Regions from separate parts of the Bacillus sp. PK5-006 genome, predicted to be linked through region 1. Evidence: riboswitches for the same ligand, from Rfam matches in the RefSeq annotation. Region 1 holds a riboswitch; each other region holds the start of a gene.

Region 1 (3,167 bases):
ATACGCGGCTGATGATGAGCAAAAATCCCAGACATGACAGCAATTCCTTTCACATTTGCTTGTTTCAATTCTGGAACTCGTTCTGGGGTCACCCCGCCGATGGCCACCACTGGAATTGTTAGTTCAGAAGTCAGTTCTTTCACAAGCTGTACACCTCTTGCCTGAAGTCCTGGTTTACAAGAGGTAGCATATATGTGCCCAAACATGACATACTCTGCTCCATTTTTCTCTGCTGCTTTCGCTTCTTCTATCGAATGGACAGATACTCCCGCATGAAGATGAGGAAATTTTTTTCGCAGTTCTTTTGGCGAAAAGCTGTGGCCTGGGAGATGCACCCTGTGAATATTGGTAAGCAGTGCAACGTCTACTCTGTCATTGATCACGAGCTTTTCTTTCGGTACACCTTCTAAAAGGAGATTCTTCACGAGATCAACAAGCTCACTCGCAGTTTTAGACCGTTCACGAATATGAATAAAATCCACTTCAGACGCTATAACTTTTATTTGTTTGATCAGTTCACCCGCAGGAAGGGAATCATTTGTCACTGCGTGGAGTTCCATTTGCACCAACCCCATCTAAGCATGCTGTTTGCCACATTTCTTTTTGATACGCCATCTCCCAAAAGTGATATTCATAATAGCTTGAAATCACGAAATTTTCTTTCATATTGGCCCGTACATGGTCTGGTGCTTTTTCTGCTAGTTCATCAAAGCGGTTCACCTGTTCGAAGACGAGTTCCTTAAACCAATCGCCTCCGTATGTCAAAATCCATTCTTGGTAAATTGGATGGTCAGGTGTTGTTTGTTTCAGCTTTTCACCTACCTCATAATAGAGCCAGTAACACGGTAATAATGCGGCTAAAATCTCTTCAAACCGTCCGCTTTTTACAGATCGGTACATATGAGAGGTATACGCATAAGCAGTGGGAGAAGGCTTAAAGTTCTCAATGGCTTCATCAGAAATTTGCAGAAGCTCTGTAAATTTCCTATGCAGCGACAGCTCTGCTTCATACGTGCCCTGGGCATGATACGCCATTCTGCCCGTCGTATGTAAGTCATCACTTATCGCCGCTCCATATGCCTGCACCTTTGCAAAATGAGTTAAATAATAAGAATCCTGCATCACGTAATAGGTGAAACGATCGAGTGAAAGTGTGCCATCTCCAATCCCTTTGACAAAAGGATGTGTAAAGCTTCCATTCCACCATGTTGCTGCAGCCTCTTTACATTCTGTTGAAAACGTCATGTTCCTCTCCTCCTGTTTTTCCATATAAAAAAGCCACTTTCCGCGTGGAAAGTGGCTTGGAATTTGTAAAAAGCATAGTCAAAAACCGCACCACTTCCCTACGCAGGTATGAACCTGTTCAGGTAATGAGGGTCTAAAAGTCGACACTTTTATCTCAGCCCTTTTAAAGGACTCCCCTAGTGGATCAAATATATGATGTTGTACCTCTATCTTAATCAGGAATTGTTCATTGGTCAAGGGTTCATTGTCATTCTAATTGGGCTCTTAGTCCTGCCACATACTCTCGGGAGCCCGATACAAGCACACGGTCGCCGCTTCTAAGTGTCGTATCGCCATGCGGTACTAAGCTGTCTACCCCTCTAAAAATGCGGACAAATACCAAATCACCGGTGAAAGGAAATTCTCTCAGCATGACATTATGATAACGATGATTGTTCATTTGAATTTGATACAAAGAAGAATCCTCATTTGTTAGCAATCGAATCGCATCAGGTGCTTCAATCAAAGCTCTTAGCACCGTTTTAGATGACAGGAAAGTAGAAAACGTATCAATTCCCGCTTCCTTCAATATCAGCTCTGCCTCTGCTTTGTTGACACTTGCAATGACTTGTTTTGAACCTTCTTCTTTTGCAAATAAAGCAATTTCCTTATTTTTCGTCTCACTGCCTGTTGCGACGACAAGAACATCTTCTTGGCCGACGCCTGCCTTTCTCAGCGTCTCATCATCGTATTGTTCAATTGATTCGACTTCAAAGATAGAGTCTGCCAGCAGCGCTTCCTTATTTTCTTGAAATACATGCAAAATCCGAATATCATATTCATCCTGATGTAAGTCAAGTGTGACAGGTAAAGTCAGCTGATTTGCACCAATAAAGGTCACACGCTTCTTATGGCTTGCCGCTTGTTCTTTTTTAAACAGCGCTTTAAACCAAACAGGTGTTAAAATACTTGTTAACACAGCAACTAAAATCAGCGCTCCTGACATTTTATGATCAATGACACCGAGCCGCTCACCAATCGTCGCAGCTGCAATGACGAGAGATAAAGTTGAAGTTAATAAAAAGCCAGAGCCAATGACCTTTTTCATGTCATACCATTTTTTCAAATAAAGAATCGGGATGAGCTTACTTATAAGCAGTGCAATAAACAGAAGCGGAATCATGATCATAATCGTCGGATCCTTAAACAGTGCCCATATATTTAGATCCACTCCGACCATCACAAAAAAGATCGGGATTAAAAATCCGTAGCCAAATGAGTCCAGCTGCTGAACGAGTTCTTTATTTGGCGAAAGAAGGGACACAAGCACGCCAGCTAAAAACGCCCCTAGAATATTTTCAGCCCCGAGTGATTCAGATAAGGCAACTAAGACTATAATGAGAGTAAAGATTGCCCTTGTCCCAATTTGCACGGTTCCTTTAGACATCGACTGAAAAATTGACTTAGTCTTAAATACGCGGCCAAATAAATAAAGAAGAATGCCTGCAGCAAATAATAAGAGCAGGAGCCACATGTTCCCTGTTCCATCTCCATAAATGGAGGAAAACACAGCAAGCAAAATCATCGTGACCAAATCGGCAATGACAGCTACAAGCAGAATGATTTGACCGATATTCGTCTGCATCAACTTTTCCTCTTTTAAGGTTGGCACCACTACGCCTAATGAAATGGTAGAGATAATGAGCGTCATTAAAAAGGCATTTTGGATAAACCCTGCGAGTACAAACGCATAGGACAGGATAAAAGACATACAAAATACCCCAAGAAAAATCATGGTGGCTGCTTTAAATGTATTTGGTTCTTTTAAACCATTTGGGAGTTCTCGTGCTTTCTTCTTTGACTCAAAAGAAGAAAAATCTATTTCAAGTCCACTTAAAAACATCAGAAAAATAAAACCGAGCATGGATAATGTATCTAACCAC
Region 2 (3,167 bases), 1.3 Mb from region 1:
ATTTTCATACTGCAAAACTTCGGTCCGCACATCGAGCAAAAGTGAGCGGTCTTAGCACCTTCGGCAGGCAATGTTTCATCATGGAACGCCAAGGCTCTTTCTGGATCAAGTGACAGGTTAAATTGGTCCCGCCACCTAAATTCAAATCTCGCTTTCGATAAAGCATCATCGCGCTTTTGAGCCGCAGGATGTCCTTTTGCTAGATCAGCCGCATGTGCGGCAATTTTATAGGCGATTACGCCTTCTCTCACATCTTCTTTATTCGGCAGACCTAAATGCTCTTTTGGCGTTACATAGCATAGCATGGCTGTTCCGTACCAGCCGATCATGGCCGCACCGATGGCTGATGTAATGTGATCATACCCCGGCGCAATATCTGTTGTAAGAGGCCCTAACGTATAAAATGGGGCTTCCTTGCAAATGTCCATTTGCTTGTCCACATTCTCTTTAATTTTATCCATTGGCACATGACCGGGCCCTTCAATCATCACCTGCACATCATGTTTCCAAGCGATCTCTGTTAACTCACCTAACGTTTCCAGCTCTGCAAACTGCGCCTCATCATTGGCATCAGCAATCGAACCTGGTCTTAGTCCATCTCCAAGTGAAAAGGCAATATCATACGTTTTCATAATTTCACAAATGTCTTCGAAGTGAGTGTAGAGGAAATTCTCTTGATGATGAGCAAGACACCATCTTGCCATAATTGCCCCGCCTCTTGAAACAATTCCGGTCACCCGATCAACTGTGAGCGGAATATATCTTAACAGCACGCCCGCATGAATTGTAAAATAATCTACACCTTGTTCTGCTTGTTCAATTAATGTGTCCCTGTACACGTCCCACGTCAAATCTTCTGCGACTCCATTCACTTTTTCAAGGGCCTGATAGATAGGAACGGTTCCTACTGGAACTGGGCAATTCCGAATGATCCATTCTCTCGTTGTATGAATATCCTTTCCAGTAGACAGATCCATCATTGTGTCTGCCCCCCATCTGATCGCCCACGTCATCTTTTCTACCTCTTCATTAATGGATGACGTGACAGCTGAATTGCCAATATTCGCATTGATTTTGACATGAAAATTCCTTCCGATAATCATTGGTTCACTTTCTGGATGGTTAATATTCGAAGGAATAACGGCTCTTCCGCTCGCTACTTCCTCTCTAACGAACTCAGGGCTTAGCTCTTCTCTTATTGCGATAAACTCCATTTCAGGCGTAATGATGCCTTTTTTGGCATAATGCATTTGCGTCACGCGTGCTCCTTGTTTCGCGCGGAGCGGCTTATGATGAAAATCAGTTTGGACAGAATGGAAGGACTCCTTCTCCCTTGACCGATATCCGTTATCTTCCGGTTTTACATGACGCCCTTCATAGCTTTCTGTATCTCCTCTTTCTTCTATCCATGCTGCTCTAAGACGCTTTAATCCTTTTGTGACGTCAATATGAACGTTCTCATCAGTGTACGGTCCACTCGTATCGTATACTCGGACTGGTTCATTTTTTATGTCGCCCGCCTCTGTCACAGTATGTGAGAGCACAATCTCTCTTTTCGGTACTAAGATATCGGGCCTTGATCCTTTCTCATACACCTTTCGGCTGCCGTCAAAGCTGGATAATAATGATTGGTTGGATGGGACACTTTTCTTTTCCTTCATTTGCTGTTCTCTCCTTTTCTTCTTGTCACCGGACAGGATGGAATCAGCACCAGCAAAAAACCAGGCTCTATTTAAAGAACCTGGTTTCGTCGTCAGAAATAAACATGCATATCATTGATAGGATACATGCATCATCTTCAACTTCCCCACGCTGGTACGAGCCAGATCAGGTCCAAAGGGTTAAGAAGTTTATGCTTCTCTCTCAGCCCATTTACGGGCACCCCTAGTCACTTTTATTGATTTCCACATCAGTGTAGCACAGAGACATCATGAAGAAAAGAAGATTCAGGAAAATAGTTCCTTTCCCCTACAAGCGTTATGGATCATGTTGATATACAGTCTTCTATACATCATTTATCTCTATCATTTCAATCAAATCTGAAATAAACATTGATCCTTTTCTCCTATTATGTATAATTAATCTAAACGGAGAATTTTTATACAATTTAATCAAAGGAAGTTCTAGTCGATTGCAAACATTTCTCACATTTATCGTCGTAGGATTCTCAATTGCTCTGCCTGTTGGAGCAATCACGGTTGAAATGACAAAACAGGGACTCAAAAACGGATTCTTTCATGGTTTAACTGTCGGAGCAGGCGGTATGACCATAGACTTATTACTTATTTTGGCTTTATATGCTGGATTTGCTCAGTTTTTATCTTTGCCGTTTGTTCAAATCCCGCTCTGGCTGATCGGAGCTGTATTTTTAATGATTCTCGCATACGATTCCATTAAAAATGCGGATCAAGATATCCATTTAGCAGGAGAAAAGGTCAATAAATCATTCGCAAAAACATATCGTAACGGCTTGCTCGTGGCGGTATCTCCTGGAAATCTTGTGTTCTGGGTTTCTGTTTTTGGTGCTGTACTTGCGGATGCGTATACAAAAACAGATTCATCTGAATTTATGCTGGCTGCCGGCGGTATTTTGGCAGGGATTCTCCTTCATGACATCGGTCTTCTCACACTTGTATCCTTAACAAGAAAAGTGATGAATCGAACGATGATCAAGTGGACATCCATTATTGCTGGTATTTTATTACTAGGGTTTGGCTGTTATTTCTTTTACGAATTTTATATAGGCATCAAGGTTTATTTTTAAGAAAAGGCTAAAGTTCGTAATGAACTTTAGCCTTTTTGTGTCAAACTATCGGGTCATGCCTGTTTGGCCTGTTTCAAATTGCGTTCTTCTCATGTCTCTAAAGCGTGTGAATGCACCTTCATCTTTTATGACTTGGACTGCTCTTCCATCCGCATAACGAGTCGCTGCTTCTTCTACTTGTGATACGCCTTCTGACGTCAGGCGGCCATCTGATTTAATGGCAATATACACATTCTCATCCGTCACCATGACTTGAGAGTCTGCCACGTGATTCATTTTATTGATACGGTTGGCAATTTTTCTTGAACGCTGGATGTTCTCTTGTTTATCGTAGCCTGAGAACGACATTTGATTATGATAGTTCATATCTCCATGACTGTAGCGTCCATCTCCACCTGTGAGA
Region 3 (3,167 bases), 1.4 Mb from region 1:
GAGTCTGGATCTTGAAACATGACGCCTGTATGTCTTTGCAGCACCACTTCCCCCTGCATGTCTGCTTCCACATGCTCTGGAATGATTCCAGCCAGAACCGAAATGAGCGTAGATTTCCCGCTTCCGCTCGGTCCTAAAATAAGCACCTTTTCCCCTTTTTGAATCGTAAGGGAGATTTGATGCAAAACGGGCTTAGGCTGTTCATAAAAACGGACAGAGAGTTCATTGCACGCGAGAAATGAATTCATGCTGTTCACCTTTGTTTCGTTTTTCTTTCATGATGGCATATTGATTCAGTACACCTGTTTTGGATAGTGCGTCTACCACCACTTTCGCAAGGCAGCCGCCAAGTATCATTCCACTGATCATTTGAGTCACAAGGGTCATAAGTAAAACTTGAGGCGTGTAATAACCAAAGCCATTTGCCACGAGACTGTACGCCATCGCTCCGATAGCGGCAAAGGCACCAGAGAGCATCAGTGTCCACATGCGATATCGTTTATAACCAAAAAGAGCGAAGGCGATTTCTGCTCCGAGTCCTTGGCATACACCAATTAACAGAGCTGAAAGTCCGAAGTGGCTGCCGGTCAATAATTCCACAGCAGCGGCGGCTGTTTCTGCAATCAGAGCAGCCCCCGGCTTTTGAATGATATATGCAACGATTGGACTTGCAATGACCCATATTCCAAACATGATGTTGCCTCCTGCTGGGCCAACAAGTGCTGTAATCGGTAAGTATAGCGTGGACCACCCTAAATAGATCACACCGCACGCAACGGATAAAATCACCGCAAGGACGACTTCTTTCATCTTCCATGTCATGATGAATGCACCTCCAGTTGAACTGGCCACTCTTCAACAGTGAAGGCCATTTCCCAAAACTTGTACTCGAGCTGGCAGCTTAAGATAAAGTGCTGTTTCATTTTTTCCTTTTCCTTCTCACTTGCTGCTTCCGCCAACTGATCGAGCCGCTTGCAAAGCTCACCTGTAACAGAATCAGTTAATCCTCCATAAAACGTGATCCACTCATAAAACGGATGTGAAGGGTCTGGCTGCACATCTGTGAGCATTCGTTTCCCTATCTCCCAATATGTCCAAGGACATGGAAGCAGGACAGCGATGATTTCACCAAGCGTACCTTCTTGCGCAACTTGCAGCATGTGATGAATATAGTGGTGAGCACTCGGAGCCAAAGAAGCACCTTGGAGCTCATCATATGCTACCCCTGCCACTCGGCAAAGGTTTTGATGAGGGTGCGTCTCACTATCTAGTACAAACGCAATCTGCTGATGGAAAAACGCAATATCCTCCCTGTCTGTACATCTGCTGAGCGCTGCTGCATAAATTTTAATGAATGCTTGTAAGTATTCTGCATCTTGTTTGACGTAATGAATGATTTGTTCCTTTTCCAGCTTTCCTGCTGCCAGGCCTCTGACGAACGGATGCTGATAAATGGCTTCAAATAACGGTTCTGCTTCTTTCCTTAATTGCGTAGAAAATGTCATAAAAAAAGCCTCCTCTTCTTCAGTTGAATAAATGAAAAAGCCACCCCAAATGGAGCGGCCTTCTTATCGATTCAATCATGAATAAGACAAGGTCCAGCTCCACTTCCCTCCGCTAGTACGAACTAGATCAGGTTCAAAGGGTCCAAGATTTTCTCTTGTCTCAGTCATACATGACTCCCCTAGTGGACTTTTGTCATTTAATTATCTTTACTCTACACATGTGGCGATTTGATGTCAACCGCCTTTCTTAATTCAACGTTCTGATTGTTGGCAGCTTCTCGATCCCTGCAGCATAGTAGAAATTCAGCACACTGAAGAAATCAATCGGCTTTCCTGTTTTTAAATCTACAGCTAAAATATGATCACCGTAATTTGTCATATCATCAATATCTAAGCGTCTTGGTGTTGTCTTCCCGAGTGTATCAACAAAGCTACTATGGTAGTACTGCCCGCTAGCAAACGATGATTCATGATACATAAATAAAGTCTCCACATCTAAGTAGACGAGAATGGCCTCAGAGGAACTTGCATATGGAGCGGAGTACGACACTGGTGCTGAAATACTTTTCACTTTTACACTGTCAACAGAATGAGTTCTCTGTTCATATTTTCCATCATATGAGAAGTAAAACACACGCTCCCATTTATAATCGGCGGTCTTTGTTTGCTTATTGTACACTTTTGTACCATTTGCAAATACATCACCGTTTGCATACTCAGCTACAAAATATTGCAAGGTGGACGAAAGGGATACAGCCCCCGTGAAATTGGGCGGGTTTTTTGCATTCACTTGTATCGTGTAGGAGTCTCCAAATTCTCCGCCGCTTGTAATACCGAATGCATAATCACCTGCTGGTAAATTGGTCAATCCAAGCAGGCTGCCTGCCGGTTGAATTAAATCTGTCGGGTAGGCTTGTCCTGTTTCATAATCAACAACAAATAATTGAACAAAATAATCAGGGTTTGAAGAGGTAATTCGGCTGATGAGTGCCTGAGGTGAAGATGTGCTTAAAAACCATAAATCAACTGGATCGTCCTCTGTTAAGACAGCCGATTGATTAATAGCTAGTCCATCAATGGAGCGAACGGCAGACGTGCGCATTTTGCCTTCTTTAGCAGCTTTTCGTTTGATATTAATTCCTTTCTTCTTATTCACTTTAAATGATTTTTTCACTTGCTTCTGTTGAATAGCGGTTCCTTCATCCTGCTTCAAAAACGACTCTTGGACTTGCTGAATCGCTTTTTCCGTCAGTGGTGATATTTTCCCTTCTGATTTCGGTGCTTCTTCTGCTTTTAATGCTGGTGAAAACAAACCTGTTGCGACGAGTAAAACAGACAGTAAAGCTGCGGTGATTTTGACATAAAATGCTCTCACAGGAACATCCCCTTTTTCCTCATTTGGGTTTTTTACCCTGTGATTATTTTACCATTATTCTCATTATTGTTTTGGTCTTTTTTGGGACATTTTTATAACAAAAAAACCAGCCGCATGAGTTACGACTGGTTTTGATCGTTTTATGCAATGGTTTTGACAAACAAGCGTGCTGTTTCTGCACTTGATCCCGGGTTTTGTCCAGTGATGATTTGTCCGTCAACAACAGCAAATGGCGCAAAGGCATCTCCTTTTTCAAACGCTGCCCCCTGCTCACGAAGTTTTGTTTC
Region 4 (3,167 bases), 1.6 Mb from region 1:
GTGTGACGGGCGGTGTGTACAAGGCCCGGGAACGTATTCACCGCGGCATGCTGATCCGCGATTACTAGCGATTCCAGCTTCACGCAGTCGAGTTGCAGACTGCGATCCGAACTGAGAACAGATTTATGGGATTGGCTAAACCTTGCGGTCTCGCAGCCCTTTGTTCTGTCCATTGTAGCACGTGTGTAGCCCAGGTCATAAGGGGCATGATGATTTGACGTCATCCCCACCTTCCTCCGGTTTGTCACCGGCAGTCACCTTAGAGTGCCCAACTAAATGCTGGCAACTAAGATCAAGGGTTGCGCTCGTTGCGGGACTTAACCCAACATCTCACGACACGAGCTGACGACAACCATGCACCACCTGTCACTCTGTCCCCAAAGGGAAAGCCCTATCTCTAAGGTTGTCAGAGGATGTCAAGACCTGGTAAGGTTCTTCGCGTTGCTTCGAATTAAACCACATGCTCCACCGCTTGTGCGGGCCCCCGTCAATTCCTTTGAGTTTCAGTCTTGCGACCGTACTCCCCAGGCGGAGTGCTTAATGCGTTAGCTGCAGCACTAAGGGGCGGAAACCCCCTAACACTTAGCACTCATCGTTTACGGCGTGGACTACCAGGGTATCTAATCCTGTTCGCTCCCCACGCTTTCGCTCCTCAGCGTCAGTTACAGACCAGAGAGTCGCCTTCGCCACTGGTGTTCCTCCACATCTCTACGCATTTCACCGCTACACGTGGAATTCCACTCTCCTCTTCTGCACTCAAGTTTCCCAGTTTCCAATGACCCTCCCCGGTTGAGCCGGGGGCTTTCACATCAGACTTAAGAAACCGCCTGCGAGCCCTTTACGCCCAATAATTCCGGACAACGCTTGCCACCTACGTATTACCGCGGCTGCTGGCACGTAGTTAGCCGTGGCTTTCTGGTTAGGTACCGTCAAGGTGCGAGCAGTTACTCTCGCACTTGTTCTTCCCTAACAACAGAGCTTTACGATCCGAAAACCTTCATCACTCACGCGGCGTTGCTCCGTCAGACTTTCGTCCATTGCGGAAGATTCCCTACTGCTGCCTCCCGTAGGAGTCTGGGCCGTGTCTCAGTCCCAGTGTGGCCGATCACCCTCTCAGGTCGGCTACGCATCGTCGCCTTGGTGAGCCATTACCCCACCAACTAGCTAATGCGCCGCGGGTCCATCTGTAAGTGACAGCCGAAACCGTCTTTCATCCTTGAACCATGCGGTTCAAGGAACTATCCGGTATTAGCTCCGGTTTCCCGGAGTTATCCCAGTCTTACAGGCAGGTTACCCACGTGTTACTCACCCGTCCGCCGCTAACATCCGGGAGCAAGCTCCCTTCCGTCCGCTCGACTTGCATGTATTAGGCACGCCGCCAGCGTTCGTCCTGAGCCAGGATCAAACTCTCCGAGGTATGCAGGATGCATATCACACATGCGCTGCTACACGATGTAGCGAACTTAGCATGTGATCACTTCCTGCCTCGCCAGTTTGACTGACTACCTATGAAGTATCATAGGATTTTTTTATAAAAACTCGAATTAACAGGTACGTTTTGTCTTGTTTAGTTTTCAAAGATCATCTTCGTCGTCTCTCAGAGGCGACTTTATTAATATAACATTCTATCAAGATAAAGTCAACAACTTTTTTCTTAATGTTATTTATCAACCGCGCTGTTTCAGCGGCGAATACAAATATAACACCTTTTGAAAGAAGAAACAAGTATTTTTTCTAAATAATTTATTTTTCCTTATCTCTTCCTATATATTGATACAAATGCTACTTATCTCGGGAATTATCTATTGTTGATCCTGCGGGTCTTTAGTATATTTATAATAGATTGAAACTAAATAACCGCAGGGGGAGCTTTGTGCTGAGAGTGAACATTCGTTGTTCTGACCCTTTGAACCTGTCAGTTAATACTGAAGTAGGAATGTGGAATCACTTGAATACATACGGTGTATTCAAATCGATATGTTTTTCTATGAATAACATACTCATCCTTACACGGTCTCTCCTTGCTCAATTCATGAAAAAGGAGATTTTTTTATGCAGCAATCAAATCAATTGGTCCGACTGATGGAAATCGCAATTATGACTTCACTTGCACTTGTATTAGATTACTTATCAGGTCTCTTTTTAAGAATGCCTAATGGCGGTTCTCTTGCGCTGATTATGATTCCCGTCATTCTCATGTCTATTAGATGGGGAATATCTACCGGATTTATCATCGGTGTGTTAATCGCAGGTCTTCAGCTGATGAATAGCCCGATCATCGCTACACCTGTTCAAGGATTCCTCGATTACTTCGTTGCATCTGTTGTCATTTCTTTAAGCGGCCTGTTTTCTGGACTGATCAAAAAAGCCATTCAGGATCAAAAGCGAAAACAGCAATTCTTCTATATTACCCTAGCTGTTTTTATTGCTAGTTTCTTCAGGCTGCTGACGTTCTTTATTTCTGGCGTCGTTTTCTTTTCTCAATATGCACCGAAAGGAACACCAGGATGGGTCTACTCTTTAATTTATAACAGCACATATATGGTTCCTTCATTTATTATTTGCAGTATCGTTCTTTGCATACTCATCCCAAGTGCATCTCGTTTGGTTTTTCCTCATCAAAAATAACCGGCTGATTTCAGCTGGTTATTTTTTTATGCATAATTTGCTGCTCCATGGAATCTATTAATAATAGAAGATTTCATGCTGGAGGTACGACAATGAGCCCTTACTCCATTATGCTGTGCTGTTATATTCTCAGTCTTGCTTATTTTTTGGCAAGTTTCTATGAAGCTTTAAAAATAGCAGGCGTGAAAGGAAAAGTAGAAGCTTCACCGTTTATTTCTTACATGCTGCTTGCTGTGCTCTTCACTTTTTTCTCTCATTATTACTGGAAGCTGACGATTTAATTCGCTGTACATGGTTATTCAATATAGACAGCTCCCATCCATACCCTATTTCATTATGGTTCTCGCCAGCCAGCTCGAACTGGCTGGTAACGACAAAACTAGGTTGAAGTTTTTGATAAAATTGTTTTGCCGAATTTTGTTCAAACACCCATAGCATCAACTTCTGATACCCTTTTTCTATTAAATAATCGACACCTTTAGCAATTAAGGCAATACCCGCACCTGATTTCTGTTTCTGTTGTAATAAATAGATGGCAT

The links. A riboswitch is a leader RNA that binds a small molecule or an ion and turns the genes downstream of it on or off. The one in region 1 is predicted to bind thiamine pyrophosphate.
Region 2: another riboswitch for thiamine pyrophosphate. It lies ahead of thiC (phosphomethylpyrimidine synthase ThiC); the one in region 1 lies ahead of tenA (thiaminase II).
Region 3: another riboswitch for thiamine pyrophosphate. It lies ahead of tenA (thiaminase II); the one in region 1 lies ahead of tenA (thiaminase II).
Region 4: another riboswitch for thiamine pyrophosphate. It lies ahead of thiT (energy-coupled thiamine transporter ThiT); the one in region 1 lies ahead of tenA (thiaminase II).

Annotation. Positions count from the first base shown of each region.
Region 1 is NZ_CP096414.1:2,537,240-2,540,406, forward strand. It holds gene tenI (thiazole tautomerase TenI) at 1-560, opposite strand, end outside; gene tenA (thiaminase II) at 535-1,245, opposite strand; TPP riboswitch at 1,324-1,433, opposite strand; gene M1D84_RS13230 (monovalent cation:proton antiporter family protein) at 1,493-3,167, opposite strand, start outside.
Region 2 is NZ_CP096414.1:1,261,961-1,265,127, reverse strand. It holds gene thiC (phosphomethylpyrimidine synthase ThiC) at 1-1,661, opposite strand, end outside; TPP riboswitch at 1,788-1,896, opposite strand; gene M1D84_RS06450 (LysE family transporter) at 2,132-2,764, shown strand; gene M1D84_RS06445 (YhcN/YlaJ family sporulation lipoprotein) at 2,810-3,167, opposite strand, start outside.
Region 3 is NZ_CP096414.1:167,881-171,047, reverse strand. It holds gene M1D84_RS00825 (ABC transporter ATP-binding protein) at 1-248, opposite strand, end outside; gene M1D84_RS00820 (ECF transporter S component) at 223-822, opposite strand; gene tenA (thiaminase II) at 819-1,505, opposite strand; TPP riboswitch at 1,593-1,696, opposite strand; gene M1D84_RS00810 (hypothetical protein) at 1,753-2,880, opposite strand; gene M1D84_RS00805 (type 1 glutamine amidotransferase domain-containing protein) at 3,021-3,167, opposite strand, start outside.
Region 4 is NZ_CP096414.1:947,395-950,561, reverse strand. It holds rRNA gene M1D84_RS04810 (16S ribosomal RNA) at 1-1,417, opposite strand, end outside; TPP riboswitch at 1,853-1,954, shown strand; gene thiT (energy-coupled thiamine transporter ThiT) at 2,053-2,628, shown strand; gene M1D84_RS04800 (hypothetical protein) at 2,721-2,909, shown strand; gene M1D84_RS04795 (GNAT family N-acetyltransferase) at 2,869-3,167, opposite strand, start outside.